DNA from 2 places in the Devosia rhizosphaerae genome. Region 1 is predicted to be linked to the other one. Evidence: riboswitches for the same ligand, from Rfam matches in the RefSeq annotation. Region 1 holds a riboswitch; the other holds the start of a gene.
What was found. Region 1 has a riboswitch for FMN ahead of ribD (bifunctional diaminohydroxyphosphoribosylaminopyrimidine deaminase/5-amino-6-(5-phosphoribosylamino)uracil reductase RibD). Riboswitches for the same ligand answer to the same signal wherever they lie in the genome.
Positions count from the first base shown of each region.

Region 2: another riboswitch for FMN. It lies ahead of QOV41_RS13805 (DMT family transporter); the one in region 1 lies ahead of ribD (bifunctional diaminohydroxyphosphoribosylaminopyrimidine deaminase/5-amino-6-(5-phosphoribosylamino)uracil reductase RibD).

Region 1 covers NZ_CP126539.1:2,440,557-2,455,408, reverse strand. The annotation lists gene QOV41_RS12130 (Gfo/Idh/MocA family protein) at 1-506, shown strand, start outside; gene QOV41_RS12125 (TetR/AcrR family transcriptional regulator) at 588-1,217, opposite strand; gene QOV41_RS12120 (SDR family oxidoreductase) at 1,292-2,023, shown strand; gene QOV41_RS12115 (TetR/AcrR family transcriptional regulator) at 2,086-2,631, shown strand; gene QOV41_RS12110 (MFS transporter) at 2,628-3,788, shown strand; gene QOV41_RS12105 (VOC family protein) at 3,861-4,280, opposite strand; gene QOV41_RS12100 (helix-turn-helix transcriptional regulator) at 4,354-5,052, shown strand; gene QOV41_RS12095 (glutathione S-transferase) at 5,056-5,805, opposite strand; gene QOV41_RS12090 (ABC transporter ATP-binding protein) at 5,952-7,616, shown strand; FMN riboswitch at 7,759-7,906, shown strand; gene ribD (bifunctional diaminohydroxyphosphoribosylaminopyrimidine deaminase/5-amino-6-(5-phosphoribosylamino)uracil reductase RibD) at 7,988-9,037, shown strand; gene QOV41_RS12080 (riboflavin synthase) at 9,018-9,629, shown strand; gene ribB (3,4-dihydroxy-2-butanone-4-phosphate synthase) at 9,605-10,804, shown strand; gene ribH (6,7-dimethyl-8-ribityllumazine synthase) at 10,814-11,266, shown strand; gene QOV41_RS12065 (flavodoxin family protein) at 11,302-11,907, opposite strand; gene QOV41_RS12060 (hypothetical protein) at 12,194-12,355, opposite strand; gene QOV41_RS12055 (hypothetical protein) at 12,507-12,707, opposite strand; tRNA gene QOV41_RS12050 (tRNA-Glu) at 12,889-12,963, opposite strand; tRNA gene QOV41_RS12045 (tRNA-Glu) at 13,015-13,089, opposite strand; gene QOV41_RS12040 (YcbK family protein) at 13,163-13,648, opposite strand; gene QOV41_RS12035 (VOC family protein) at 13,802-14,218, opposite strand; gene QOV41_RS12030 (cold-shock protein) at 14,456-14,852, shown strand, end outside.
Region 2 covers NZ_CP126539.1:2,809,356-2,824,207, forward strand. The annotation lists sul1 at 159-210, shown strand; gene QOV41_RS13750 (SulP family inorganic anion transporter) at 460-1,947, shown strand; gene QOV41_RS13755 (universal stress protein) at 1,961-2,815, shown strand; gene QOV41_RS13760 (TraR/DksA family transcriptional regulator) at 2,835-3,185, shown strand; gene QOV41_RS13765 (MFS transporter) at 3,365-4,642, shown strand; gene QOV41_RS13770 (DUF4126 family protein) at 4,723-5,184, shown strand; gene QOV41_RS13775 (EF-hand domain-containing protein) at 5,235-5,786, opposite strand; gene QOV41_RS13780 (MYG1 family protein) at 6,057-6,983, shown strand; gene wecB (non-hydrolyzing UDP-N-acetylglucosamine 2-epimerase) at 7,026-8,174, opposite strand; gene QOV41_RS13790 (hypothetical protein) at 8,349-8,603, shown strand; gene QOV41_RS13795 (outer membrane protein) at 8,687-9,376, opposite strand; gene QOV41_RS13800 (acyloxyacyl hydrolase) at 9,714-10,307, shown strand; FMN riboswitch at 10,397-10,538, shown strand; gene QOV41_RS13805 (DMT family transporter) at 10,637-11,599, shown strand; gene QOV41_RS13810 (hypothetical protein) at 11,701-11,955, shown strand; gene QOV41_RS13815 (MerR family transcriptional regulator) at 11,952-12,407, opposite strand; gene QOV41_RS13820 (integration host factor subunit alpha) at 12,435-12,746, opposite strand; gene QOV41_RS13825 (beta-ketoacyl-ACP synthase III) at 12,984-13,961, opposite strand; gene plsX (phosphate acyltransferase PlsX) at 13,967-14,852, opposite strand, start outside.

The DNA.
Region 1 (14,852 bases):
CGGTTATGGGCGAGGATTGCCCGCCCGACGCACTCCGTGCCTACCAAGTGCTCACGGGCCTCTCCTCCCACAGCTTTTCGGCCATGCGGGATCTGTTAGGCGCGCCAAAAAGCTGTTCTTACGCCGTTCAGCATGGCGGTGAAACTGTGGTTGCCGTTTTTGACTACGGCCATTTTACCGCGGTTTATGAAGCAGTTATCGACGAGGTTTCACGCTTTGATGCCGGTATCGAAGTGCTCACAAACAACCAGCATTTCAAGCTAAACTACGACACACCCTATATCCGCAACCTGCCCACGCGCCTGGAAATCACCACCTCCAGCGACAGCGAAACAGGCACCGAAATTATCGGGCCGGTTTACGAAGACCCTTTCCGCATCGAGCTCTCGGCCTTCTACGACAGCATCACTAGCGGCCAGCCCGGACGAACGACCCTCGAAGACTCCCTTCAGGATCTCATGCTGTTCAAGGACGTTGCCCGACACTTTCATTCGTCCAGCACATAGATTTCGACGTAGCGAGTAGCTCCTAGTGATTGCGCCACCTGATTGGGCTCTCTCCGGCGCGACAGTGAGCATACGGGCTGACTAATTCGATGATGCCAGTAGGTATGATTGGCACATGGCGATCAGCTGGCGTCGGATGTCCATCTGCACTGAGTGAGGCAGGTTGCGTTCGAACACATTGCGAACAGTGCCGAAGACCACCGATATCAGGGTGGTGTTCACGAGGGAAATGTCGGCATAGTGTGCATCTGAGGCACTCCCCAACATCGCCGCCGTAGCAGCATCCATGCGCGCAGAGAAAGCTCCGATGAGTGCCGAGTTATCGAGTTCGACGACGGAAGTGTAGAGCGCCCGAGTCACATCGCTGCGTTCTGTTTTGGCCTCCCAATAGGAGGTGACAAGGGCCTCCATCATTGTGGCTGTAGGGGCTCCGTGCTGCTCCAAGCACGCCCTCTCCATACGCTGGGCGAGTAGCTCGAGATATCGCTCGTTAAGCGCATAGAGCAACGCCTGTTTGTGCGGGAAGTACTGATACATGGTCCCGACCGAGACGCCGGCCCGAGCGGCGACTCGGGTCGTCGTCAACCGGTGTATGCCGTCGCTCAGCAAAACCTGAATAGTCGCCTCGAATATAGCTTCGACCGTGATCTCTGAGCGAGCCTGACGCGGCTTTTTCCGGGACTTCAGGTGCAAGGGGGGTGTTGCGTCCATATGCGAATCCTCAAAGCGAACAATCCTTCATATATTTCCGGTGGGTCCAAAACACCAATTGGAGAAGGATTTCCATGACAGATACGAACCGCATCGCCCTTGTCACCGGCGCCAACAAAGGGATCGGGCTGGAGATTGCACGCCAGCTTGCGCAGGCTGGTGTGACGGTTCTGCTCGGCGCGCGCGATACGGCGCGCGGAGAGCAGGCTGCATCCATGCTCGTCGCAGCAGCACTGACCGTCAAACCCATCAAAATCGACGTCAATGACAATGCTACCATCACCGCTGCCGCCGAAGAAATCTCAAACACTTACGGGCGGTTGGACATTCTGGTGAACAATGCCGGCATCGTGGATGCCGCTGACGGTCCACCGTCGGTCGCTGCGGTCGCTGCGGCCCGCAGGCTAATGGAGACCAATTTCCTAGGCACCCTCGCAGTCACCCAAGCCATGCTGCCCTTGCTGCGTCGATCCCAAGCTGGTCGGATCGTCAATCTCTCGACCACGTTGGGCTCGCTTGCAATCAACGGTGACCCAACCTCTCCGTACTATGATGCACGGTTGATCGGCTACAATGCCTCCAAGGCAGCGCTCAACATGCTTACGGTGCAGTTGGCAGCTGAACTCAAGGATGCACCGATCGTCGTCAACTCCGTGGCACCCGGCTACGTCAGAACGGACCTGACCGGCCACAACGGCTTCATGACGCCCGCTGAGGGCGCGCGCCTGCCGGTCGAATACGCCCTGCTAGGCGAGGATGCCGTTTCCGGCCGCTTTGTGGAACCACAGGGCACCGCTCCCTGGTAGCCTAACCAAAATTACGGCTCGGAGCGTTGACCGGGTAAAACGCACGCTTTACACTTCACTCCATGGACAAGCGCGAGATCATCATCGCCGGCGCGAGTAGTGTATTCGAGGCAAGTGGGTTCCGTGGGGTTGGCGTCGATGCAGTGCTCGCACCCTCGGGGGCGTCGACGCGCACGCTTTACAAGCACTTTGGCTCACGCGACGGATTAGTGCGAGCGGTGCTGGAGAAGCGGCATCGACACTTCATGGCGCGGCTGGAAGGGAAGAACCCAGCTGATCCTTTTGCGGACCTCTTCGACCAGTTGCAGCTTTGGCTGGATGAGCATGGGGCACGCGGCTGCATGCTGTTGCGGGCGCGCAGCGAATATGCCGGCGCTAGCGCGGAGATAGTGGCTCTTGTGCGCACGCAGAAGGCGGAATTCGAGCGCGAGATTGCCCGGCGCGTCGCTCAAAACCTGGGACGCGAAGATCCGGCTCTGGCGGTGCAGATATGGCTGCTGTTTGAAGGCGCGACGGCGGCGGCGAGTGTGTCGGCGAACGCCGTCGTGGGCGAAGCGAAGCGGGCGGCCAGCGCGCTTGTGGCTCTTGCAAAAGAGCGGTCGCAATGAGGGGCAAGGTCAACTTGGTTGCTGCCGCTTTCGCGCTCACCGCTCTCACCTATGGCCTGGCGCGGTTTGCCTATGGACTGATGCTGCCCGATATCCGTCGCGATCTCGCGATTGACGCGGCAGGTGCTGGATGGATTGGGGGTGGTGCCTTTGCTGCCTACTGTCTCGGCATCGGCGCAACATTCATGGTTGGCACCAAGTTTAGCTCTCGCCAGCAGACCGTTGTTGCCGGCATCCTTGCGGTCAGTGGCTTGGCGCTTGCCGCATCCGCAGCATCGGCCTGGACCCTGGGCTTGGCGATGGCACTGGCGGGCTTAAGCACTGGGCTGACCTCGCCACCCCTAGCAACAGCGGTGGCACAGACCTTCGACTCCATGCAGCGACCTCGGGCTAATGGCGCAATCAACGCCGGCACGGCCGCAGGCATCATCTTTTCTGGCGTTGCGGTCATCTTGTTTCCGGGCAGTTGGAGGGGCCTCTATATTCTCTTCGCGAGCATCGGTGCTGGCGTGAGCGTCTGGCTCATTTTCGTCATGCCTCAGCGCGCGAACGACGACCAAACCTCCAGAGTCTCGCTGCAGCATCTAAGCCGCGTTGGTACGGCCAAGCTGTGCATCAGCGCTCTGCTGGCGGGAGCAGCCAGCACTGCAGTTTGGACCTTTGGCGCTAATGTCCTGCGGGAGGATGCGCACTTCACAGACGTGCAGATTGCCACGGCGTGGATCGTGTTGGGCGTTGCCGGTATCGTCGGGATCGGAACGGGGATACTGACCGGGCGCTTCGGTACCGCTCGCGTTCACCGCTTCGCCATCGGCGGCATGGCGCTGTCGCTGGTCGGACTTGCGCTAGCGCCGCAAGCGCCATGGCTCGGCTTTGCGGTCATGGCCGTGTTCGGGTTCGCCTATATTGTGTCGAGCGGGGTATTCCTGTTGTGGGGCATCGAGCTCTATGCCGACCAGCCTGCATTCGGGCTGGGCCTGCCGTTCCTGATGCTTGCACTTGGGCAAACAATAGGCGCGCCGCTATTCGGGACGCTTTGGGACAACATGGGCAGCGCTCCAGCGCTCGGATGCTTCGCGGTTCTCATGTGCACGGCCTTGCTCTGGTCCCCTGGTCCCGCCGCCCCGCTTTGGCTTCATCGTCCCGTAGCTGGATAGCGTTTCCAGTTGAAGCCGAATGCACGAACAGCCAGGTGCGGAAGGGGCCCGACCGTGCCAGGCCCCGGCGCATCATGCGGGGTAAGCGGGCACGTCGAGGACCCAAGTCACGCCGAACTTGTCCTTGACCATCCCATAAAGCTTGGCCCAGCCGGACTGCGCCAGCGGTTGGATAATTGTTGCGCCCTCGGTGAGCTTTTTCCAATAGGCGGAGATCTCGTCAGCGTCAGCGCCCCGCACAGAAACGAAGAAGGGGATCTCGCCTGCATCGAAAGGCATGGCAGCGGGGACGTCGTACGCCATGAGGGCGAAACCGTCCGTCGAGACCACCTGACCCCAGCTGACTAGGTTCGCTTCCGCCTCATCTGTCGTGCCATAGGCCTGGGCGTGGGTGACGATGGCGACATCGCCTACGAACACGCTCGCATAGAAGCTCAACGCCTCGCGTGCCTGACCGCGGAAGTTGACGTGGGCGACTGTTTTCACTGCCATTTGCAGCTCCTTTGAGGTTTGGAATGCTGCGGGTATAAGGCAGTCCAACTGACACTTTCCGGCAGTTGGAGACATGGCCCGAACAGACCGGCTTTTTCGCCTGCTTCAACTCATGCGGCAGATGCCGCCACCCATCACGGCCGCCAGATTGGCCGAAGCCATGGAAGTTTCTCTGCGGTCGCTCTATCGCGACATCGATAGCCTCCGCGCTGCAGGCGCTCGAATCGAGGGGGAGCGTGGTTATGGCTATCGGCTGGTCGAAGACTACGCTCTGCCGCCGCAAACCTTTTCCAGGGAGGAAATCGAGGTCATCGCCCTCGGGCTCGCTGAAGTGAAGGCAATGCGGGACCCTGCCATGTCTGCGGCCGCAAACGCGGTACTGTCGAAGGTTGCTGCGACACTGCCCAGCGACCGCGAACAGCAACTCCTCCATGCGGTTTCTCGCGTTTATCGCCCGGACCGGCAGCTAAGCGCCCCAGTGTTTCTGGATGCCGTTCGGGAGGCCTGTTGGCATGAATACGCCCTCGACATCAGCTATTCTGACGGTGCCGGCGCCATCAGCAACCGGCGCATCCTGCCACTCGCCATCATGTACTCCGAACGGACGTTGACGGTTTTGGCCTGGTGCTGCTTGCGGCGGGATTTCCGCATGTTCCGGCTTGATCGCCTGCAGAGTGTCCGCAAGGGAGACGAGAACTTTCGCCCCCGCCGAGCCACGATGCTGCGAGACTACATAGCGCAACTGGAGACGGGCGGGACGAGAAGTGGGTGAGGTTCAGCCGTTCAGCACCTTAGCCATGGAAGCACCAATTTGCCCGCCGGCATAAGCCGTTCCGTAGTCACGGCGCGCGTCATCTGCCAAGGCGGCGAGTGACGGCAGAGACGATATCCTCCTGCACAGGGCTGCCGTCATGGGCGCCATTTCCTCAAAGACCGCACGAACCGAACTGAAGCGCTCGGTCATTGTGGTCCATAGGGTGGCGGTAATCACATCGGCTATGCCCGGCGTGCTGCCGCCTAGGATGTGGCCGGCATCGGCTTCAAGTCCATACCGCCGGCCAGTCTCTTCCCAGAGGCTCATCCATTTCTTGAGGCGCGGTACGTACTCCCGCCAGCGCTCTTCCGTCCACATCTGTTGGCCCCCGTTGAGGGTGATTTCGTCAATGACGTCGTTTGCATCATTGACGATTTTCATGGTCATTGCCCGCAGCTGCGGAGTGTCGGGGAGGAGCTCCAGCGCTTCGCCGAGATACAGGATAATGGCCGGCATTTCCGCGATGGCGAAATCGGCTTTTCGATCGATCAGCACGGGCGGTCCCATGAAGGGCACAGGCATGTCCGCAATTGGCCCCTCCATCAGATCAGCGATTTTTTGATCTCCGCCCTCGGTCCAAGTCGTGCCGGCAAATGCCAGGACAGCTCGTACGAACTGTCCACGAAAAGGGACGGACCAATACAGAAGCTCATAATCGGCCAATTCTTGTCTCCCGAACGTGCCGTTGCCAGTGAGGGCAACGCGGGTCATGGCGATGGGTTCGTTGCAGCGGCTCAAAGAGCCAGGCTTTCGAAGATGTCCGCCTCTGGGCGCTATCTACATCCAGTCACACAATTTTCTTGGCGCAGTTCCCGAATCGACTACGCTTCGAGACCTCGCGGCGAGAGGAAGTGACCGTGAAAATCGACCTGGCTCTGATCTCGCCGCCACTTCGCACCATTCTCGCAAAGTACCTCAAGACCGCTCGGCTGGCGTTGCTCGCAGTGCTTGTCACCACCATGGTTGGCACGCTCACCAGTATCGGCGCTCCCTATCTCTTCTCGCGGCTGATCGACCAGCTCAATTCCGCGACAATGGTCAGCGGTCTTGTCTGGGGCTTCATGGTCTACGCAGTCCTCATGGGAGCTGCCTACGCCTTTCAGCGGATGTCCAGCTTTCTGACATTCATGACGTCGGAGAGCCTGAACTTCGTCACGTCCACCTCGTTCTTCGCGAGACTGGTGGAGAAGACCTCGACCTTTTTTCTCGATCATAACCCGGCTGAGATCGAAAGTGCCCAGCACAAGGGTGCAAGCGCTCTCAACATAGTGGTGCAGTTTGCCCTCGCGGCGATCCTTCCCAGCGTCGCACAGCTTGTCCTGGCTCTTGGCCTGCTCGGGACCGTGCTGAACTTCGACATCGCGCTTATCGTATTTGCCTATGGCGTGGTGTACGTGGCGCTCGTTACCCATGCGACTTCGGTGACCCGGCCGCATCTCGACGAAGCCATCGAGCAATCCCAGGCAAGCTCACGCTTCATCGGCAACGCCATATCCTCAATGGAAACGCTGCGTCAGTTTCAGTCAGACCAGTGGATGATTGGCCAGTTCACAAGTCGTGAGCGATCGGTGCTCGAGGCCTTCGGGCGGTACGCGACGACCCAGGTGAAATATGCATCTGTTTTCGGCCTGGCGCTCACCGCACAGTTCGCCATCACCCTCTGGCTGCTGGTTCCGCGCGTCACGTCCGGCGAGTTGACGGTGGGGGATCTTGTCTTGTTCAACACGCTCCTTCTCCAACTCAACATGCCCTTCCAGATGATGGGGCAGGCCATCCAGCAGTTGGCCCAGTCCTACTCGAACTTCCTTCCTTTCGCCCGGATGTGGCAGGCAGAGGCTCATGTGGAACCGACGAGCCGCCATCCCTTCGCCCTCACCGAGGGCGTTGTCGCGTTCACCGAGGTCTCGTTCGTTTACCCCAATGGCCGCGGCCTTTCCCCAACCAGCTTCACCGCCCAGCGCGGCACCATCACCTACATCACGGGCGACACGGGCGCCGGCAAGTCCACTCTGTTCAAGTTGCTCTTGAAAGCCATGCCGCCGGCGAGCGGGACCATTACGGTCGACCGCACTGATCTCGATGCGGTCTCCCGCTCGGATTGGTTTGCCCAGGTGGCTGCGGTGCCGCAGGACATTGTGCTGTTGAATGATACGCTGGCGACCAACATCGTTCTGGGCCGCGCGTTCGACACGGCCCGCCTCCAACGCGCCGCCAAACGGGCAGCAATCCTCGACTTCATCGAAGGCTTGGATGCTGGTTTTGACACCATCGTCGGCGAGCGAGGCCTGAAGCTCTCCGGTGGCGAACGCCAGCGCATCGCCATTGCTCGCGCGCTCTATGGCGACCCCGCTATCGTGCTGCTGGATGAAGCCAATTCAGCGCTCGACGCCGAGTCGGAAAAGTCCATCATGGACCAATTGCGGCTCATCAGGGATGAAGTCACCATTATAGCGATCACCCACCGTCTCAGTGTCATCGCACCCGACGACAAGGTCGTCAGAATTGGGCTGCAGCGGAAGTAGGGGAGTAAAATTGCGCGAGTAGCATAGTCCAGTAGCGCAGTTCCCTCGAACCAACGATCACGTTAGTTCTGCGGCGGAACTGAACCGACTTGCATCCTGCCACCTCTAGGCCTACATGCGGCTGCCCGATCATGTCGATCGGGTACGTTCTCAGGGCGGGGTGCAATTCCCCACCGGCGGTGTTTGTGCCATTTGGCGCATCAGCCCGCGAGCGCTCTCCTGATGGAGAGGTCAGCAGACTCGGTTCAATTCCGAGGCCGACGGTATAGTCCGGATGGAAGAGAACAGATGACGTGAGCGGCGACCCTTCGTTTCGGAGGGGCGCTTTTCCTGTCATTGGCCCTGAGTTCGTCACCTAGATGAGGACGAACATGGGGCGAAACCAGACAGATCCCAACCTTTCCCTGAGCGGCGCCATATTAGCGCGCGCTTTTGCGCGGGCAATCGAAGCTGCCAAGGCGTTCGAAGGCGCCACGGCACCCAATCCTCCCGTGGGCTGCGTCTTACTCGATGCGCAGGGAAACGAACTTGCCATCGCGGCCCACCAGAAAGCTGGCGAGCGACACGCCGAAGCCCTTGCCATTAGCCTCTGTCGCCAAGCAGGGTTGGTCGAGCGCATCCATACCGTCGTGGTGACGCTCGAGCCTTGCAATCACACCGGGCGCACACCGCCTTGCACCGATGCAATTCTCTCCACCCCAGCGCGCGCCGTCTGGATCGGCAGCCAAGATCCCAATGACAGCGTGGTAGGTTCTGGGGGCGAGCGCCTGCGGGACGCAGGGCTGGAGGTGCATTACCTTGCCGATCTCCAGCATCCGCGCCGAGCCGAGCTCTTGCCAGTGGCAGAGCGGCTTATCGCGCCATTTCATAAGCGCATCCGCACCGGCTTGCCCTGGGTGACGGTCAAACGGGCGGTGCGGCCAGATGGCAGCATGATACCCCCTGCAGGACAGAAGACCTTCACCTCACCGCGCTCCTTGACCTTTGCCCATCACCTGCGCCGGCGGGCGGATGTGATCGCGACGGGTTCGGGCACCATACTCGCTGACAATCCGGAGTTTACCGTTCGGCACGTGCCGGACGTCCTCCACAAGCATCGACTGCTGGCGATCTTTGACCGAGAAAGGCGCGTTCCTGCCGCTTACCTCAATGCGGCCCGAGAGCGCGGCTTCAGCGTGTCGATCGAGGACGCGTTGCCCGCAGCCTTCCGCCGCTTTGCCGAGGAGGGAGCACTGGAGGTGCTAGTCGAGGCGGGTCCACGCCTAACCGCCGAGGTGCTCAAGAGTTCGCTTTGGGACGAGCTCATTCTCATCGAGCAGGGCGGATCCTCCGGATCAGAAGACCGCATCACCATTCATCCGCGCGACGGCGCACTGCATGAGCTAACGGAAAAGGACCACGATGTTCTCGGGCATAATTGAGAAACTGGGACGTGTCACAACCATAGAGCGCCAAGGCGGAAGCCTCGTGCTGCAGCTTGAGACCGGCTATCCTGATCTAGAGCTGGGGGAGAGCGTCGCGGTCAACGGCGTCTGCTTGACCGTGACCGCGTTCGCGTCAGAAGGGATGGCGACGTTCTTCGTCAGTCCCGAGACGATCGATCGAACCAATTTGGGGCGGTTGGCGCCCGGAAAGCTCGTCAACCTGGAGCGCTCCGTCCGCCTGGAAACCCGGCTTTCGGGACATCTGGTGCAAGGCCATGTGGATGGCACAGCCTTTCTGAGCGCGATCTTGCCCGAAGCGGGATCGCGTCGTCTCGAGTTCCAGATTCCAGCGGAGCTGGCGCGCTACTGCGTCGAGAAGGGCTCCATTGCCCTCAATGGCATAAGCCTCACGGTCAACGGGATCACCGATGCGGTGTCCGGCAAAGCGTCGCTCTTTGTGACCATAATTCCCCACACCTGGGATCACACCAACCTGCAGTCCATTGAGGTCGGTGACGCCCTCAACGTCGAAGTCGACGTCATTGCCAAATATGTGGAGCGCCTATGTCAGCCCTATCCAAAGCACTAGCCGACCTCCGCTCCGGCAAGATGGTCGTGCTAGTGGACGATGAAGACCGCGAGAACGAGGGCGACCTCATCCTGGCAGCCCAGCATGTGACGCCCGAAGCGATCAACTTCATGGCCATGCAGGGCAGGGGATTGATCTGTCTGGCGCTGGAAGGTGCCCAGGTGGATCGGCTTGGCTTGCCGCCTATGGTATCAGCCAATCGTGCCCGCCGGGCCACCGCGTTCACGATCTCAATCGAAGCGCGCGACGGCATCACCACGGGCATCTCGGCGCATGACCGGGCCAGAACCATTCAGGTCGCCGCCGATCCCGCCGTCAATCCTATGGACGTCGTCTCACCGGGCCATGTGTTTCCTCTTCGCAGTGCGGATGGTGGTGTTCTGGTCCGTAACGGGCATACCGAGGGCTCGATTGATCTCATGCGACTTGCCGGGCTGCAGCGCTCAGCCGTTATCTGCGAGGTGATGCGAGACGACGGGCAGATGGCCCGCAGGCCGGATCTGGAGGCGTTCGCGCTCCGCCACGGACTGGCCGTGGTAAGCATCAGGGACATTGTCGATCATCGGCTGCGCACCGAGAAGCTGATCGAGGAAGTCGGTAGTGCCGAACTGCCCACGGTTTTTTCCGACGAGCCCATGCGGGTTCATGCATTCCGGTCCATCTTGGATGGCAGCGAGCACGTCGCTGTGGTCAAGCACCCATTGCCTGACATACCCTTGGTTCGGCTGCATTCAGAGTGTCTGACCGGCGATGCTCTGGGTTCACTGCGGTGTGACTGCGGCCCTCAGCTTCAGGAGGCAATGCGCCTGATTTCTGGGAGCGAGGGCGGCGCCCTCATCTATCTGCGGGGGCAGGAGGGGCGCGGTATTGGTCTCGCCAACAAGATCCGGGCCTATGCGCTGCAAGACAAGGGCCAGGACACTTACGACGCCAACACGACCCTGGGCTTCGCCCCCGACGCTCGGGATTACGGCATGGCGGCGCAAATACTCCAGTCGCTGGGCATCAAGCAACTCGATCTCTTGAGCAACAATCCGGCCAAGGCCACGGCGCTGGAGCACCTCGGTGTCTCCGTGCGCGAGATGCGGCCGCTCGTCATTCCACCCAATCCATTCAATCAAGCCTATCTCGCCACCAAGCGCGAGAAGTTTGGGCACACCTTCACCCATCAATAGGATTCCGCCATGTCTGACAACACTGTGACCGCCACCACGCGGCTGGCCATCATCGTGAGCCGCTTCAATGAAGAGGTCACCTCCGGTTTGCGGAACGGGGCGATTGCCTATCTTGCTGAACAGGGCCTCTCGGTAGGCGACGATAACGTTTATTCGGCCCCGGGAGCATTCGAGATCCCGCTAATCGCGCAGAAGCTGGCTCAGAGTGGCCGCTTCGATGGAGTGATCTGCCTCGGCTGCGTCATCAAGGGCGACACCGCCCATTTCGAGTACATCAGCGAAGCGGCGAGCATGGGGCTGATGTCGGCTTCGCTCGCCACCGGCGTGCCTCTGACGTTCGGCATTCTCACCACCTATACCGACGAACAGGCAATCGTCAGGAGCCGGGACGACGCCCACAACAAGGGCCGGGAAGCCGCCGCAGCCTGTGTCGAGGCGCTGGCGACCATCCGATCGATTTGAGTGCAAGGCGCAACTAACTGCTTAGAGGGGAGAACCTACTGCTCCGGGTAGGGGCTTTTCCCAAGCAAACGGGCCAGATGTGTCGCGTTTTTCGCCAGCGCTTTGGTGGCACTCGCTACCATTTCGGGGGTCTCTTCCAGCTTGTTGTAGTCCGTCGACCCCATGGCCTCACCCACCCAATAGCTCACTGCATTCGCGGGCAGGGTGAAGCCGACATCGTTGAGGGCTTGGTAAAGCTCTGCTGAAACGTGGTGGGCGCCATCCTCATTGCCCACCACGACCACGCCGGCCACGATACCGTAGGAAACCAGCCGCCCCGCGTCATCTTTTTCCCCGAGGAAAGCGTCCATGCGCTCCAGCACCCGCTTGCAGACGCTGGAGGGCTGCCCGAGCCAAATAGGCGTTCCCACAATCAGGATGTCGCTATCGAGAATGCGCCGGCGTAGCTGTGGCCACTGGTCGCCATTGCCTTCATCCGAACTCACACCTGGTTTGACGTCGAAGTCGGCAACTCGGAGGATTTCACCCTCCACGCCTTCCTGGCGAAAGGCCTCCAGCACTTGGCTTAGAAGGAGATCGGTAGAAGACGGCGAGCCCGACGACTTCAAGGTACAGTTCAGTGCAATGGCACTTAGCGGCATGTCATAACTCCTTGTGGCGAACCTGGCCCAGCACGAGCGGTGCGAGTGTCCGGCCCAACCGCTGCCCTGAAGCGACGTGCCCGACCAATTCGGTGGTCAGGTACTCAACCAGCCCGCTGCCAAGCCGTTCCACTGAGGGAGCGCGCCGAGATCCACTCCATGTGTCTGGCAGCTCCTGTTCGCTGATGGGCGCACCAAAGATCTGGTGCTGAGCAAAGAACAAAGCCGCCCCGTTAGACTGGGCGGCTTGCTGGTTGAGAGTGCGCGATGCGCTGAGACTATTGCCTCAGTTCTGGCCCCGGAGCGTTTTACGGGCGCCGGCTGCGGCGCGTTTGAAGATGGCAAGACGCCGTTCATCTTCATCGGCAGACCACATGGGGTCGACCTTCTGTTCCTTGTCTTCCGGCGCTCGTGCGCGACGGACGTCCTGATAGTGCTCGACGTGCATTTGAGATCCTCTCTGTGGCTGAGGAGAATCATGGGCCCGTATGGTTACCGGAACGTTACCAAATATCATTGGTGAGAATGGCTGCTGTCTATTCGGCGACCGGTAACACTCTGGTAACCGATGGCGAAGCCGCAAGGCGGCTCGGTATGGCTCAAAGCCTAGTCAGCAAAGCTGAGAAGGACACTGCCAGCCTTCTGACCCGAGCCGACACACGCACCGCACAGTCGGTGCGGTTCACCGTTGCCGCATGGACCTGCACGACGACACCGCCCTCAGCGGGCACTGGCATCGGGGCTTGCCTTACGCTCACAACTTCGGGCCCGCCATAGATCTCGCGATACGAGGTCTTCATTGCTCGCTCCCCAGCGCCGGCATGGCACCGAGTGCACCATAGAGCCAATTGCACCGGAGTGACCGGCGAAAGTCGGGGGGTGAGACCTCGGCACTTGGATAGATTCAAGTCGCCGGAAATGAACTCGATAACTGCAGAAAGAGAACCCAACAGGACTGTTCGGCTCAGCCCTTGAAATGGTTGGTACGCCCAAGGGGAATCGAACCCCTGTTTACGCCGTGAGAGGGCGTCGTCCTGACCGCTAGACGATGGGCGCGGAACCAATGCGCTCAGTGTTAAACCGAACACCAATCCCCAGCAAGGGGGGTGGTACGCCCTAGGGGAATCGAACCCCTCTCTGCACCGTGAAAGGGTGCCGTCCTAACCGATAGACGAAGGGCGCCTAAGCGCGTGACGGTCGTATAGAGGGCTGATTTTGTTTGTGCAACCCATTTGCGCCATCAAGAGCGATTTTTTCAACAGCCTGAAAAAGTGACCGGCCGGTTGTAGCCCCGGGGCCGGTCGCGCACGTCCACATGGATGAACTGCCGGCCGGGATAACAGCCCAATCCACCGACGGCGCTGGTCCGCATCGCAAAGGCGATCAGCTGGCGCTTGTCGACACCGGGGATGTGGAAGTCGGCCGCCATGCACTTGGTGTGATAAGAATTGCTAGCCCCGCCAGCCTTGCCGTTGTGATAGGTATCACGATAGCCCGAGTTCATGATGACCTTGCGCCCGAAATGGCCTTCGAACTCCCAGATCAGGAAGCGCAGCTTGGGCGACAGGCAGAGAGCATTCACCTCATTGGACGACACGAACGTGCCCCAGTCGGTGCGCTTGCCCGAATAGGCCGAGCCGTTGGAGCTAGCAAACATTGCCATGGGCACGCAGGCTCCCAGGGTTAGGACGCAGCCTAGGATGGCAGCCATGGATCTAATGGTGGAGGTGGTGGACTTCATCGCAACTTCCCCAAGCCTGGTGTTGCGCTTTGGCAACAAACAAGAACAGGTCATGTGAAGTCGCTAAAATACGCTGGGTTTCGCTAACCTCAGGCTAACCCTCGTGGTTAGCGAAACCTTTCGCGTCAGCTCCGGGTGCTGATCAGGGGTGGTTTACCACTGACCGGTATTGGGCATGGACACCCAAGGCTCCTGCGGCGGCAGCGTGCCGTCCTGGATCAGCTCGACCGAGATGCCATCGGGAGACCGGACAAACGCCATATGGCCATCGCGCGGCGGACGGTTAATAGTCACGCCCATGTCCATGAGGTGCTGGCAGAGCTGGTAGATGTCTTTGACGCGGTAGGCGAGATGCCCGAAATTGCGCCCGCCGGTATATTCCTCCGGATCCCAGTTGTAGGTCAGTTCTACCTCGCCAGCAGTGTCGCCGGGCGCGCGCAGGAAGATAAGGGTGAAGCGGCCTTTTTCGTTGTCGGTGCGGCGTACTTCCTCAAGGCCGAGGCCTTCGCAATAGAACCGCAGGCTCTCCTCGACATTGCTGACCCGAACCATGGTGTGCAGGTATTTCATGGGCGTTCTCCTTGGCTGACATGTGGAGTAGGGGGTACCAACCCTGCCGCTCCCCCGCAACACCAACAAAAACAGAAACGCCTTCTTAACTTTTGCCGTTGAATCGGCCACACTGATTTGGTTTTGTGGGAGTACCTCGCGGCGGCGGGGCGAGTACGAAGGGCTGATGGGATCATGGGGGCCAAGTTCAGGGGCGATGGCGAAATGCCTGCGACCGCAGCGGCGGAGGCTGGCGTGATGAGCCATGCCGATGCGCCCGGCAGCGAGCTGGACACGATTGAAATCTCGGGCTCCATCAAATGGTTCGACGCCGGTAAAGGCTTCGGTTTCATCGTGCCCGACAATGGCATGCCCGATGTTCTGCTGCACGTAACCTGCCTGCGCCGCGACGGCTACCAGACCGCTTATGAGGGCGCGCGTATCGTCGTCGAGGCGCTCAACCGTCCGGGCGGCCTACAGGCGTTCCGCATCGTCTCTATGGATGAGTCGACCGCTCGCCACCCGGCGCAAATGCCGGCGCCGCGCACCCATGTGGTGGTTGAGCCAACCTCCAACATGGTTCGGCTCGAGGTGAAGTGGTTCAACCGCATTCGGGGCTTCGGCTTTCTCTCCGAAGGGGAAGGGTCGCCGGACG
Region 2 (14,852 bases), 370 kb from region 1:
TTTGTGCGTGATGCCAATTGAACAAACCTATGGGCATGCAGTTCCGACGTTGGTTGCAGTTTGTCTTAGGCAAAGAATGCTGAGCTGTCGTTTCAATCGGCATTGATGTTGGTGGAAGGTTGCTATCGGGCAGAGATTGGGGCAATAACGGGCTTGTCGTCGGACCCGCTTGGCGGGTGGCTTCTCCGGGCGCCTATCCCCCGGTCAACTCAAGCACAGTATTTGACAGATCTGCGTTCGCGCATTGTATCCAGCACCACTGTTCTTCGACCCCTTCTGAATAGCTCTTTTATCCACGGCTTGCCGCATTTGGTGGGCCGATCGCGATAGCAGGATTGTTCCCGCTACTGAAAGAGCCGGAAGCCACTGGATCACTGCAGCGACGCACCGAGCCGAATGCGGGGCATCTACTCTGCTGCGCATTCCCACGCTGAAGCCCTACTCTTTACGGAAGAATAAATGATCGAAACCTTGCACCGAATGCGCGCCGAATGGTTCGGCAACATTCGTGGAGACATACTCGCCGGCCTTGTGGTCGCACTTGCCCTGATCCCGGAAGCCATCGCCTTTTCGATCATTGCAGGCGTCGACCCCAAAATCGGCCTTTACGCTTCCTTCTCCATCGCCGTCCTGATCGCTTTTGTGGGTGGGCGCCCGGGCATGATCTCGGCGGCAACGGCCGCCACGGCGGTGCTGATGATTACCCTGGTGCGGGATTATGGGCTAGAATATCTGCTGGCCGCGACCGTTCTTGCGGGCCTGCTCCAGATCGCGGCCGGGTTCCTGAAGCTGGGCTATGTCATGCGGTTCGTATCGAAGTCGGTCATGACCGGCTTCGTCAACGCGCTGGCCATCCTGATCTTCATGGCGCAATTGCCCGAGTTGACCAACGTGACCTGGCTCACCTACGCAATGGTGGCTGGCGGTCTCGCGATCATCTATCTCTTCCCGCGCATCACCAAGGCGATCCCTTCGCCGCTGGTGTGCATCGTGGTGCTGACGGCTATTTCGATCGTCCTCGGCATGGACCTGCGTACCGTGGGCGACATGGGCGCATTGCCCGACACCTTGCCGGTGTTCCTCATTCCGCAGATCCCGCTCACGCTTGAAACGCTCCTCATCATCCTGCCCTACTCAGCCGCCGTTGCGGTGGTGGGGCTGCTGGAATCGTTGATGACGGCACAGATCGTAGATGACCTGACCGACACCAAGAGCGACAAGAACCAGGAGTGCATCGGCCAGGGCATTGCCAATACGGCCACTGGCTTCATTGGCGGCATGGCAGGTTGCGCGATGATCGGGCAGTCCATCATCAACATCAAATCGGGCGGGCGTGGCCGCTTGTCGACCTTCATGGCCGGGGTGTTCCTGCTGTTCATGATCCTGGTGCTGGGCGATCTGGTCAGCATCATCCCCATGGCGGCTCTGGTCGCGATCATGATCATGGTTTCGATCGGTACCTTTTCCTGGGTGTCGCTGAAGAACCTGGTCGTGCATCCCCGCAGCTCCTCGATCGTCATGCTCGCGACCGTGGTCACGGTGGTCTACACACATAACCTCGCAATCGGCGTGCTGATCGGCGTCCTACTGTCCGGCATCTTCTTTGCGTGGAAGATATCGCAGATCTTCCGCGTCACTTCAGTTGCGTCCGATGACGGCCGGGAACGCACCTATACGGTGGAAGGGCAGATCTTCTTTGCGTCGGCCGAGGACTTCACGGCCGCGTTCGACTTCAAAGAGGCGCTCGACAAGGTCACCATCGATGTCAGCCGCGCCCACATCTGGGATATCTCAAGCGTCCAGGCGCTGGACATGATTATCCTCAAGTTCCGCCGCGAAGGCGCGGAGGTGCAACTGGTTGGCATGAACAACGCCAGCGAGACCATCGTCGACCGACTGGCTATCCATGACAAACCAGGGGCGCTCGAACGCCTCATGGGACACTAAGGGAGGATCACCAATGCCTAAGCTCATCGCCTTCGTAGACGGTTCGGTCTACTCTGAAAGCGTGCTGGACCATGCCGCCTGGGTCGCAACGACCATCGGAGCCTCCGTGGACGTCGTTCATGTAATCGGGCGCCGTGATGTATCCAGCGCACCAGTCGATCTCAGCGGCAATCTGGAAGCAGGCGCGCATAGCGCCCTGCTGAACGATCTGGCTGCCCATGACGAGCAACGCGCCAAGCTCGCGCGGGACCGGGGCCGTCTCATCGTCGACACCGCCCGATCCAGGCTGCTCACTGCCGGGGTCGGAGAGGTGCACGCTAAGCTGCGCATGGGCGACATTGTGGATGCGGTCCATGAGCTCGAAGCAGACGCCGATCTCGTCCTTATCGGCAAGCGGGGGGAAGCAGCCGACTTTGCCAAGCTGCACCTCGGCTCTAATCTGGAGCGTGTCGCCCGCACTAGTCGTAAGCCGGTTCTTGTTGCATCGCGCGCCTTCAAGCCCGTCAACCGGTTCTTGATCGCGTTCGATGGCGGCGAGAGCATCATGAAGGCCGTGAACCACATTGCTGCGGGCACGCTGTTCCCCGGTCTTGCCTGTACCATGATCATGGTGGGCAAGGAGACCCCAGAGAACCGCGGCAAGCTGGAGAGTTCGGCGGGGACCCTGCGCAACGCAGGCTACGCCGTCGATGCGCTGATCGAACCGGGCGAACCGGACAAGGTGATCGCAGCCCATGCCGAAGCCGACCACATCGACCTCCTGGTTATGGGCGCCTATGGCCATTCGCGGGTACGCAGCTTCATCATCGGCAGCACCACGACCGAAATGATCCGCTCGGTCCGGATCCCCGTGATGCTGTTCCGCTAGGAAGCGAGCGCCCGGATTCATGCCAGATTCCGATCTCTCCACCGAGATGCTCCCCCGGCTCCAGCAGGAGCTGGAGGAGCTGATCCGGCTTTCGGAAGCTACCGAACAGGACCGCGCGCCCGTGGCCCTCGACCAGCAGAGCGTCGGGCGGCTATCCAGGATGGACGCCATGCAGGGGCAAGCTCTGGCGCAAGCCTCGGACGTCCGGCGGCGTGCCCGCAAGGTTGCCGTAGAGGCGGCCCTGCGCCGCATCGAACTGGGCGAATATGGCTATTGCGAAGACTGCGGTGAGCCTATCGCTGCCGGGCGGCTCAGGGTCGATCCAGCGACCCGGTTCTGCATCTCCTGCGCGCAGTCCTCCGAACGCTAGGCGACCATGCCGCGAGGGTTTACGATCGGCCGACACTTGGGCTAGTTTGACCCAGCTTCATCCGAGCCGCAGTCTGCTCGGTTTCCTTTTCCACCCACCACGGTCCGAGGCTTCGCGAATGCCAGCGGACAATTCAGCAGGCGCTTCTGCGCCTGTTAGCTCCGGATATCGCCTCCAGCATGACGGCCCAGACCAAATCTCCGCCCCTATCCGAACTCACAGCGCGTCAGGTCCAATGGATCGCGGGGGGCTACGCCATGGCGTTTGCGACGATACCGGGGCAGACCATCTTCATCGCGCAGTTCAATACGGCCATTCGAACCCAGTTCGAACTCAGTCACGGGGCGTTTGGCGGCATCTACACCATTGCAACGCTTGCCAGCGCCGTCTGTCTGGTTTGGGCCGGTGGGCTGGCGGACCGGATCGGCGCCCGGGCTTTGGCCATTGCCTCGGCTGTCGGGCTGGGACTGGTTGCGCTCGCCATGTCGGTACAGAACCACATTGTAACCCTCGTGCTGACCTTGGCGGCGCTGCGGTTCTTTGGCCAGGGCATGCTGAGCCACATTGCGATGACGACCATGTCGCGCTGGTTCAACCGCTTCCGCGGCCGGGCGATCTCGCTGGCGGGACTTGGCACCGCCACTGGCGACGCCTTGACCCCGTTTATGATCACCCTGGCTATCCTGACATTTGGCTGGCGCGAGGTTTGGTTCGGCACCGCCCTGACGCTGTTCCTGGTGATCTGCCCCATTATCTGGTTCCTGCTGCGCGACCCACCGGATGGAAAGCGCGCAGTGGCGCGGGGACAGGTCAACCCGGATGGGGAGACCGGTGGCAGCTTGACTGGGTCGCAGTGGAATCGTGGCCGGGTATTACGCGATCCGCTGTTCTTCATGATCATCCCCGGCATCATGGCACCACCAGCGATTGGCACGCTCTACATGTTTCACCAGGCGCATCTGGTGGAGCTCAAGGGGTGGGACCTGACCTTTTTCACAGCCTCCTACCCGCTCCTGGCGCTCACCGTCGTCGTGACGTCGCTCTTGGCGGGAGCGCTCGTCGACCGCTTTGGCGCATGGCGCCTGATGCCAGTTTTCCTTTTGCCCGAAGGGATCGGGTGCCTGGTTTTGGGCCTCATTGAACCCCAATGGTCGAACCCGCTGTTCTTCATCTTGTTCGGTTTGACTGCCGGGATGATGTCACCAGTGGTGGGTGCGCTCTGGGCCGAGGTGTACGGCACAAGGCATATCGGAGCCATTCGCGCATTGGCTACGGCGGCGCTGGTCGCCGCATCGGCCTTGGGACCGGGCATTGCCGGCTATCTGATCGACATCGGTATCGATCTCGACCTGCAGAGCTTCGGCTATGCCGCCTATTGCTTTGGCGGTGCTGCCCTGTTCTTCGCGCTACGGGTGCCGTTCAAGCGGCGCATCGCCGAAACGGCGCGCGGCGAATAAACGAGAGAGCCGGCTGAGGATGCGAGGGAACTGCCCGGTCCGCGACCGGTTGATCTCCCATACTTAACGGGAGATTGCTTGTGCTTGCTTCATTTCTGATGGGCCTCGTGGCCGGACAACGTGCGATGACACCGCTCGCCACCGTTTCTGTAGCCGCTGCCTATGATTTACTGCCCCAAGATAATGGCGCGCCGCGCCTCTTGAGTCATCCGATGGTCGTCACCGGGGCGGTGACCTTGGCCTTGGCCGAGATTGCCGGGGACAAGCAGAAATCGGCGCCGGACCGAATCGTACCGATTGGTTTGACCGCTCGGTTCATCACCTCGGCCATTGCGGGGGCGGCGCTCTCGCCCCGTCGCGACCGGTGGCTGGGTGCGGCGGTGGGTGGCACGACGGCCGTATTGGCCTCCTACCCCGGTTGGAAGGCCCGGCTGAAGGCGATGGAACAGCACGGCCAGACGACGACTGGCCTGGTCGAGGATGCCGCTGTGGTCGCGGGTGCCGCTGCAATTGTCGGCGGGCAGCGCATGATGCGGGGTTAGTTTGAAAACGAGAAGGTGGGCCAAGCGGCCCACCTTCGACTTGCGGATCTTTAGAAGTCGAACCAGCCCTCTTCACCGAGATCACCTGGCTGCGCACCGAACTCGTCGGGGGTCAAGACCTGATCGTCATCGCGGTCAAAGGAGGTGTAGACGCCTTGGTTGAACTCATCCTCGGTCAGCTGGGCGTCGCCATCGGCGTCCCACTCGTTGTAGCGGGCGGTCGTATCCCAGCCAGCCCGGAATTCGGGCTCTTCGATGAAGCCGCTCTCGTCGGTGTCCCAGTCGCCGTAGTCATTGTCGAAAAGCCCGCCACGAGCATATTCATCTTCGGAGATGCCGCCGCTGGCGTCACGGTCATAGGCGCCGTAAAGGCCGGTGCCGATCTCATTGTTGTCCAGATAGCCGCTCGTGTCGGCATCCCAGTTGCGATACATGCCGGTGCCGGTGAAGCCAGTCGAGAATTCGTTCTGATCGATCTGGTTGTCGGTATTGAGGTCCCAACCAGCGTCCTGCGCCAGTACCGGGGTTGCAACCAGCGCGGTGGAAAGCCCAAGGGCTAGAATGAACTTGTTGCATTTCTGCTCTGTGTCCGAACGACTCAAGCCGCTCACCGAACCAATGAGTGGAGGAGCGGCTGCGTTCCTCCACCTGCTGCGCTCGGCTACTGATCTCTGCTGTGATGACCATCAACCCTAGGGTTACGAAGAGATCACGAGTTAGTGGTGAGGTGGAGGAGACGATGCAGCTTACTTGTTGTTAACCCTGGATAACCTGAGTATTGCTTGGTTCAAAGGAGTCTTTCCTGCGAGCGCCTCAGCTCTCGTCGCGTGAGAACCCGCACCAACTCGCAACCTCTTACTGAAGTAGTTCGCATGACCATCGCCTATCTTGTGACCCATTCGGGCGGATTTCATGCGGATGAGCTGCTCTCCAGCGTTGTCCTTACCCGGCTCCATCCGGACGCCGCGATCGTGCGCAGCCGGGCACCTGAATGGATTACGCCGAGCACTGATCGCATCATCTATGATGTGGGCGGCGCCTATGATCCGCAGCACGCCATCTTCGATCATCATCAACGGGGCGCCCCACTGCGCGAGGATGGGCAGCCCTATAGCTCGTTCGGGCTGGTCTGGAGACATCACGGTCGGGACTATCTCGCAGCGAGCGGCATTCCCGCAGAGCATGTCGAAGAGGTCTATGCGGCCTTCGACGCCGATTTCGTGCTCCCGATAGATCTCACGGACAATGGCGCGCTAAGCCCCACGGGCCCCTTGGCGGACCTCACGCTACCGGTACTGCTCGAAACGTTGAAACCAGTGTTCGACGACAAGACGCCAGAAGCCGATGACCGGGCGTTCCATGGGGCGCTGGCAATTGCCCGCAGTTTCGTGGAAGCCCGGGTGGCGCGCTACGCCGCCAAGCTGCGGGCAGAGAGCATTGTTAGCCAGGCCATCGAGGCTGCGGGCTCGAGGCCTATCCTTGAGCTGCCCATGGGCATGCCCTTCCGTCCGGCTATTGTTAAAGCAGGCGCCGAGCACCTGCTGTTTGTCGTGCATCCGCGGGATCGGGACTGGTGCGTCACGACGATCCGGCGGGGCGACGAGGGCTTCGAAACGCGCGCCGATCTGCCGGCGAGTTGGGCTGGGCTGACCAATGCAGATCTCGAGGCTGCCTCGGGTGTGGTTGGCGCCAGCTTCTGCCACAACGGGCGCTTCGTGGCAGCAGCCAAGACGCGCGAGGCTGCGCTCGCCATGGCCGAACTGGCCGTCAGCGAAGCCCAGGCCCATCCCCCGCATTAGCATGACCGTTGAGGGCTGAAGGCTGGCCCTTGGGCGCTTGGCTTAAATCCGGCTTGCTAGCAGGTCGACTATGCGCTCGCCTGCCCGCCCGTCCCCGTAGGGATTGTGGGTCTCAGCCATCTGAAGATAGGCGGTTTCTTGCTCCAAGAGCTGAATAGCCGTGCTGACAATCTTGTCGACGTCCGTGCCGACCAGGCGGGCTGTACCGGCCTCCACCCCTTCTGGACGCTCGGTGTTCTCCCGCATCACCAGCACCGGTTTGCCAAGCGCAGGCGCTTCCTCCTGAATGCCGCCGCTGTCAGTGAGCACCAGATAGCTGCGCTTGAGTAGGTACAAGAAGGGCAGATAGTCCAGCGGATCGGTGAGGATCAGGTTAGGTGTGCCCCGAAGCCGGCGATCAACAATGTCCCGCACGTTTGGATTGGGATGAACGGGGTAGACGATCTGCGTGTCGGGCCGGGCGGCCAGTTGGCTCAGGGCGGTGCAGATCCGTTCGATCCCGCCATCGAAATTCTCCCGTCGATGACCCGTAACCAGGATCAGCTTTTTCGTGGGGTCGAGAAAAGCAAACCGCTGGGCAAAAGAGGCGCTGATGGTGGGATCGGCATCCATAGCCTTGGAGAAATGCAGCAGGGTATCAATGACCGTGTTGCCGGTGACGAATACGCTGGCCTCTTTCTTGCCTTCCGCCAGCAGATTGCGCTGCGCCTGCTCAGTCGGCGCGAAATGCCACTCCGCAAGTTCGCCAAGGACCCGCCGGTTCAGCTCTTCGGGGAAAGGCGAATTGATATCGTGGCTGCGTAGCCCCGCCTCCACATGCGCCACAGGAATACGCTGATAGAAGGCTGCGAGGGCTGCTGCCATTGCGGTCGTGGTATCCCCCTGCACAAGGATTGCGTCCGGGCGAAACGCTTCGATGACCTCCTGCACTCCCGCCAGCACCTGCGCAGTGACCCCAGCGAGTGTTTGCCCAGGGCGCATGACGTCGAGGTCGTCGTGGACGGGCATGCCGGTGAGTTCGACGATACGATCCACCATCTCCCGGTGCTGAGCGGTGATGCAGACCCTGGTTTTAATGCCAGGTCTCGCCATCGCTGCGCGAACGACGGGAAAGCACTTGAGGGCTTCCGGCCGCGTACCGAAAACCACCAGGAGCCGCTTGGCTTGGGGCTGTTGCAGATCGATGCTCATACGGAGCTGCAACGCAGGACATTGGCCGTCAGATGCATCGAGGTGGCTCTGCCCTGAGCCGTAGAGAGGACGAAATTGATAAAATTGCGGGGGGTTAGCGTTACCGGACGCCGGAACTTGCCGTGCGAATACTGCGTGGACATCTTGGCAAGAAGCCGAAGGACCGCTATCGACATGTTGCTGCGTAACCTCCCTATCCAGCTGGATGAAGAAGTAACGATTCTCTTGAACATGGACAAAGATCTCGCATCAGCGATGAACAAGTGGCGTCTTGAGCAGGACCCGCCGCCGGATCCGGTTGCCGCCATTCACGTCCTGCTCAGGCGGGCCCTGGAGGCTGACGGCTACACCCCGGCGACAGATATAGAGCAGACCAAGGACCGCGAGCTGCAGGACCTTGTGCGGGCGTTTCAAGCAGTCAGCCGCTGATGCCGCAGCATGATTGATGCCGCGACCAGGCCGTCGCACACGTTAGCAAACGATGCGAACCGCGGTGTTGCTGCCCCGCTTTTCTAGAACTCGCCGGCGTCGAAGGAGTAGCTGATGCCACCTAGCACATGGTGGCTGGTGAAGTTCGTCGAGAACGTCCCCGCGCCATCGGCAAGGCGCGCGGTGTTAACCGAATAGCTTAGCTTATATTCGCCAAACACACGCCAATCCTCGGCGAACTCATAGCTGGCGCCGGCCAGTGCCTGGAAGGCAGGCCCGGTTAGCTGGTATTCGAAGGTCTCGGTGGCCCCCACGACAGTGCTGGGAGTAGTTGTGACCTCGACATGAGGAATGCTGACGCCGGCCCCTGCCCCGACATAAGCGCGGAGGCCGTTTTCCCAATCATGTTTGTAAAGGGCGTTGGCGGTCAGCAGGTTCAGCCCGTCGGTGAATTCGAGGCGCGTGTAATTGCCTGGCGCGCCGAGTTGGCTTAAATCCGCATAGGCCTTAGCATGGGTGAAGTCGAGCGCTAGGCCCCAGCTGGCGAAGCTCTCCGGCCAGTAGGTCAGCCGAGCGCCATAGTAGACCGGCCCCTCGAACGAGCGCCCTTCCCATTTGAAGTAGCCGCCCTGCACGCTCGTCCCGTTCGAAAGCTCGCCATGGGTATGCGAACTTTCGTTCATCCCGCCGTAGACGGAGACCTCGAGTTCGCCGGCAAAAGCAGCGGTAGACGTCAAGAGCAGGAGCCCAGCAAGGGCCGCAGTTTTTGGCATGGGTGTCACGGGCAAATCAGCGGGATGTAAGGGAATGCTAAGCTCGCCACGGTTGAAGTCAAACCCATGCTGCTGCTCCGCGCAGGTTTTAGGCATGCGTGATAGATGAGCAACAGTACTCCCGAGCCCCCTTTCATTCCGCGGGAAGCGGATGGGCTGGGCACCTTCCGTGGGACCCTTGAACAGCAGTGGTCATCGACTGGCGCGGTGTGGGTCAGCGGCCCGTCCTTGCCAAGGCTCCACAACCATGCTTCCTTCTTGCCTGCAAGCAAACGGGCCGGTTTGGCGGGTCCTTAGCAGCAGCTGCCTGCTAGATGCGTGTTCGAGAGTGAGTTCGATGGCGACATTGAGATCCTGCCTGCTGTTGATGGCTGCACTAGCTGGCACGAGCATGCCAGCCGTTGCCCAAGACCTTCCCTCGGCAGGTGTACTCGATATCGTCGATGAGGTGCGCATCGGCGCCTCCTACCACTTGGTGCATTACACCATGCTGCCGCAGAACCCGCAGGATTGGGTTTGGGATCGGCTAGAGGACGTCAATTTCGACGTTCTGTTCACCTCGCCAGACCTCGACGCGTTTCGGTGGATCGGGTCCCCTCGCCCAGAGATTGGTGCGACGGTGAACCTGCGCGGGGAAGACAGCCTATTCCACGCGGGGCTGACATGGCAGGCACAGCTCTTTGACACGCCGCTTTATCTTGAAGGCACATTCGGCGGCGCCATCCACACTGGCTATTTGGGCGATGAAGCTCCGCTTGGCCGACGCAAGTATGGCTGCCGTGTCAATTTCTATGAGCGTTTCGGCGTGGGCATGACCCTGACCGAAAACGCGACCGCGACACTGGCTTACGAACACATGTCGAACGCCGGATTGTGCGAACATAATGCCGGCATATCCAATCTGAGCCTCAAGTTCGGCTGGAAGTTCTAGCCGCTACGCACCCCTCAGTCGGCCGGCCCGGACCCCTTGCTTCCCTGCGATGGCTACCCTACTTAGACCGGTGCAGGGGTAACGCCTTGCATTGTTCTCAGGGCGGGGTGCGATTCCCCACCGGCGGTAAGGCGGCAACGCCAAGCCCGCGAGCGCCCGACGCAAGTCGGGGTCAGCAGATCCGGTGCGACTCCGGAGCCGACGGTATAGTCCGGATGAAAGAGAACGGGATAAGCGCTGTGTGTCAGCGCCCACGCCGATTACGGCTGGGCCTGCCATGCCACTCCTTCCCGTAACCCTGAGGAAACTGGTTACGGAAAGGACACGAGATGAACCAGATTTCCTCTTCCCGCAACGGCGCCCTGCTCGGCGCGCTGTTCATGCTCGGCGCAGGAATTACCTTCGCCATCACCAACATCGTCACGCCGATAGTCACCTACCAGATGGGCGTGCCATCCACCGCGGTGGTGTTCTGGCAGTATGTGCTGGCGACATCGGTGGCCCTGCCGCTGATCTGGAGGATCGGTTTTTCCAAACTCAAGACGCGGCACCCGGTGCTTCATGAAGCGCGGGCGTTCATTTCTGCGGTGGGCGTACAGTTCTTCGCGTTCGGCTTTGCCAGTGGTGTGCCCGTCTGGCAGATGGTCGCCCTGTCGATGACCGGACCATTCTTTGTTATCGCCGGTGCAACGCTCTTTCTGGGTGAGAAGCTCACCCCGCAACGGCTTGGTGCCGCAGTGGTAGGCTTCCTGGGGGCCGTGCTGGTGAGCCAAATCGGGTCGGAACAGTTCACCTGGGCCTCGGTGCTGCCGCTGCTCGCGGCCGCGTGTTGGGGCAGCGTCTCCGTCATCACCAAATATTTGACGCGCGACGAAGAGCCTGAGTCGCTCACGCTCTACATGCTGGTACTAATCACACCCAACCATTTCCTGATCGGCCTCCTGCTGGGTATGGCAGTGGCGTTGTTGCCCGCCGGGCTTTTGCCCGCAAGCCTTGCGACCGGCTTTGACTTCATGCTGCCGACCGGGGACGCTCTGTGGCTGATCGTTCTGCTTGGTGTGGTTACAGCGGGCGCGCAGTATTTCCTGAGCCTGGCGTACAACACGGCCGACGCCACCTATCTGCAGCCCTTCGACGACCTGAAGCTGCCTCTCAACGTCATCCTGGGATGGATCGTGTTGGGTCAGGTGCCCGATCTCCTGTTCTGGCCCGGCGCCCTGCTGATCCTTGGTGCCTCGAGCTTCATCCTCTGGCAGGAGGCGGACCATCGTCGTCGCCTTAGCTACGCATAAGTTCAAGTTGCCGCAGACAGGCGCCCTGCAGGTCCATGCGGGGCGCCTATGCTCTTTTCCCACGCTGTATTTAGGGTAGAAGGGCGACAAAGGAGCAAAGCATGGCACTCAAGAGCACCGAAGCGACCTGGTTTCGCCCATTGTGGCGCCGCATCGCGGTAACCGCATTCCTGGCAGTATGGCTCGCTTGGGAGTTGATCTGGACACAGGACAGCTTCTGGGCCCTGTTGGTGGGCGCCGCACTCGCCTACTCGCTCTACAACTTCTTTTATGCCTTCCCCAAGGAAGAGCCTGCTGCAGCGCCCGATCCCGATGCGGAAACGCCACCCCGCACCAGCGAGGAACGCCGGGACTAGGTCTCGCGCGCCCGCTCCAGGATGCGCTTGCATTCGAGCAACTCGCGCATCACGTCCGAGAGCTTATCGCGGGCTTCCTGATCCAGCGCCGGGTTCGCCGTCATTTGGGCCTCTTCCAACTCAGCCTCGTCACCGGCGGCCTCGGCCTGCTCGATCATCGGCAACAGGTCTTCGAGCGGTTTGCCCTCGCCCACCGCGATGACGTAGCGCGCCCCCTGTTCCTTGAGGATGCGCTGCACGCCTTTAATGGTAAAGCCTTGATCGTACAGCAAGTGCCGGATGCCGCGTAGCAGCATGACGTCCTCGGGGCGGTAGTACCGGCGGCCACCGCCGCGCTTTAACGGCTTGATGGTGGAGAATCGGGTTTCCCAGAAGCGCAGGACATGCTGTGGCAGGTCTAGCTCTTCGGCCGCTTCGGAGATGGTCCGGAAGGCGTCTGGGGACTTGTCCACTGGCCTATGAGACTCGCTGGATGCTGTTTAGTTTTCAGCACTAACCATAGATTTGTTGATCTTGGACTTCAACACGTTGGACGGTTTGAACACAAGAACCTGTCGGGGGAGGATCGGCACCTCTTCACCCGTCTTCGGATTGCGACCGATCCGCTCGTTTTTGGAGCGCACCTGAAAAGATCCGAACGATGACAGCTTGACGTTGTTGCCCGAAATCAGGGCTTCGCAGATCAGCTCCAGAACCCGTTCGACCAGTTCGGCCGACTCGGTGCGAGACAATCCGACCGTGCCATAGACTGCTTCGGCCAGATCTGCCCGCGTTACTGTCTTCTGCGTCATCCACACCCCCGTCTTGCCGAAAGGTTGGGATTCCTACTGGAACAAGCTCCTGCCGGCATCCAGCAAGAAGCTTGAGGTACGATCTCCGAGAGACCGACCCTGCCACAGGAATCCTTCTGCTCCGGTCAGCACCATTGGCACCGCAATACCCTCATGCGGTTGGCGTTGGCACCTATGTCCTCCACCCACAGGGACACTAACGCCTTGAAACGCCTAAGGTCAATCGGCGCTAACCACTTACCAGCGGATGAGCGAAGCGCCCCAGGTGAAGCCGCCGCCCATGGCTTCCAACATGACCAGATCGCCCTGCTTGATACGGCCATCGGCAACGGCGACGCTGAGGGCCAGTGGAACCGAGGCTGCCGAAGTGTTGGCGTGCACATCGACAGTGATGATCACCTTCTCGGGCGGCAAGCCGAGCTTGTTGCCAGCGCCGTCGATGATGCGCTTGTTGGCTTGGTGGGGCACAAACCAGTCGAGATCATCCACGGTGTAGCCACCGGCTTCCAGCGCCGCATAGACAACATCGGTGATCTTGCCCACGGCATGGCGGAAAACCTCAGGCCCCTGCATATGCACATGGCCAGTCGTGCCGGTAGAGGACGGGCCGCCATCGACATAGAGCTTGTCCCAGTGATGGCCATCAGAGCGGAGAGATGATGACAACACCCCCTGATCGGGAGCATCGTCCGCCAGTTCTACTTTCTCCATGACGACTGCACCCGCGCCATCGCCGAAGAGCACGCAGGTCGAGCGATCGGTCCAGTCCAGAAGGCGGGAGAAGGTTTCTGCCCCGATGACCAGAGCGCGGGTGCCAAGGCCATTCTTGAGGTAGGAGTCGGCTGTTGCCACGGCATAGACGAAACCAGAGCACACAGCCTGGATGTCGAAGGCCATACCGTGATGGATGCCAAGCTTCATCTGCACCAGGGTGGCCGCGGCCGGAAAGGTATAGTCCGGCGTAGTCGTCGCAACGATTATGAGATCGATGTCATCAGGAGTGACGCCCGCATGGGCCATGGCCTTGCGAGCCGCCTCGACAGCCAGATCGGACGTGAACTGGCCTTCTGCCGCAATGTGTCGTTCCTTGATGCCGACCCGCTGCTGGATCCACTCGTCGGAGGTTTCGACCATGGCTGCCAGTTCGGCATTGGTCAGCACCTTCTCGGGAAGATAGCCGCCTACGCCGCGGATGATGGATCGCGTTTTGGTCACGCCGGTTATGCCTCGGTTTCTCGGTTAGCGACAGCACTGGCTGCCTTGATGGGAAAGCGCTTGATAGAGTCCTTGATCTTCTCCACCAGGCGGCTGCGTCCCATTTCATATGCAAGGCCCAAGGCACTTTTGTAACCGATCTCGTCGGTTCCGCCGTGAGATTTGATCACCACCCCGTTGAGCCCCATGAAGACGCCGCCATTGACGGTCCGCGGGTCCATCTTGCGCCGCACGGCGTTGAGAGCAGAAGTGGCAAACAGCGCGCCGATCTTGCTCATCATGTTGGAGCGCAGTGCCTCCGAGAGATACTTGCCGACCTGGCGAGCGGTACCTTCCGCGGTCTTCAGCGCGATGTTGCCGACGAAGCCTTCGGTGACCACCACATCGACAGTGCCCTTGCCGATGTCATCGCCTTCCACGAAGCCATGGTAGCGAAACCCGTTGCCACTTGCTTCAGCGAGCACCCGCCCGGCCTCCTTGATGGAGTCGAGGCCTTTCACTTCTTCGGTGCCGACGTTGAGCAGACCCACGCTGGGCTGCTCGTCGTTGAAGAGACACCTGGCGAGGGCTGAGCCCAGTACGGCATAATCGACGAGTTGCTGCGCATCCGCGCCGATTGTGGCGCCCATGTCCAAAACGATGATATCGCGGCGCAAGGTGGGCCAGATCGCCGCTATGCCGGGGCGTTCAATACCTTCCATGGGGCGCAGGCAAAATGTAGCCATGGCCATCAGGGCGCCGGTATTGCCGCCCGAGATGGCAACGTCGGCCTCCCCATCCTTCACCGTCTGGATGGCCATCCACATCGAGGATGTGCCCTTGCCCTTGCGGAGTGCCTGGCTCGGTTTTTCGTCCATCGCGACGACCTGCTCGCAGTGGCGCACGACCGAG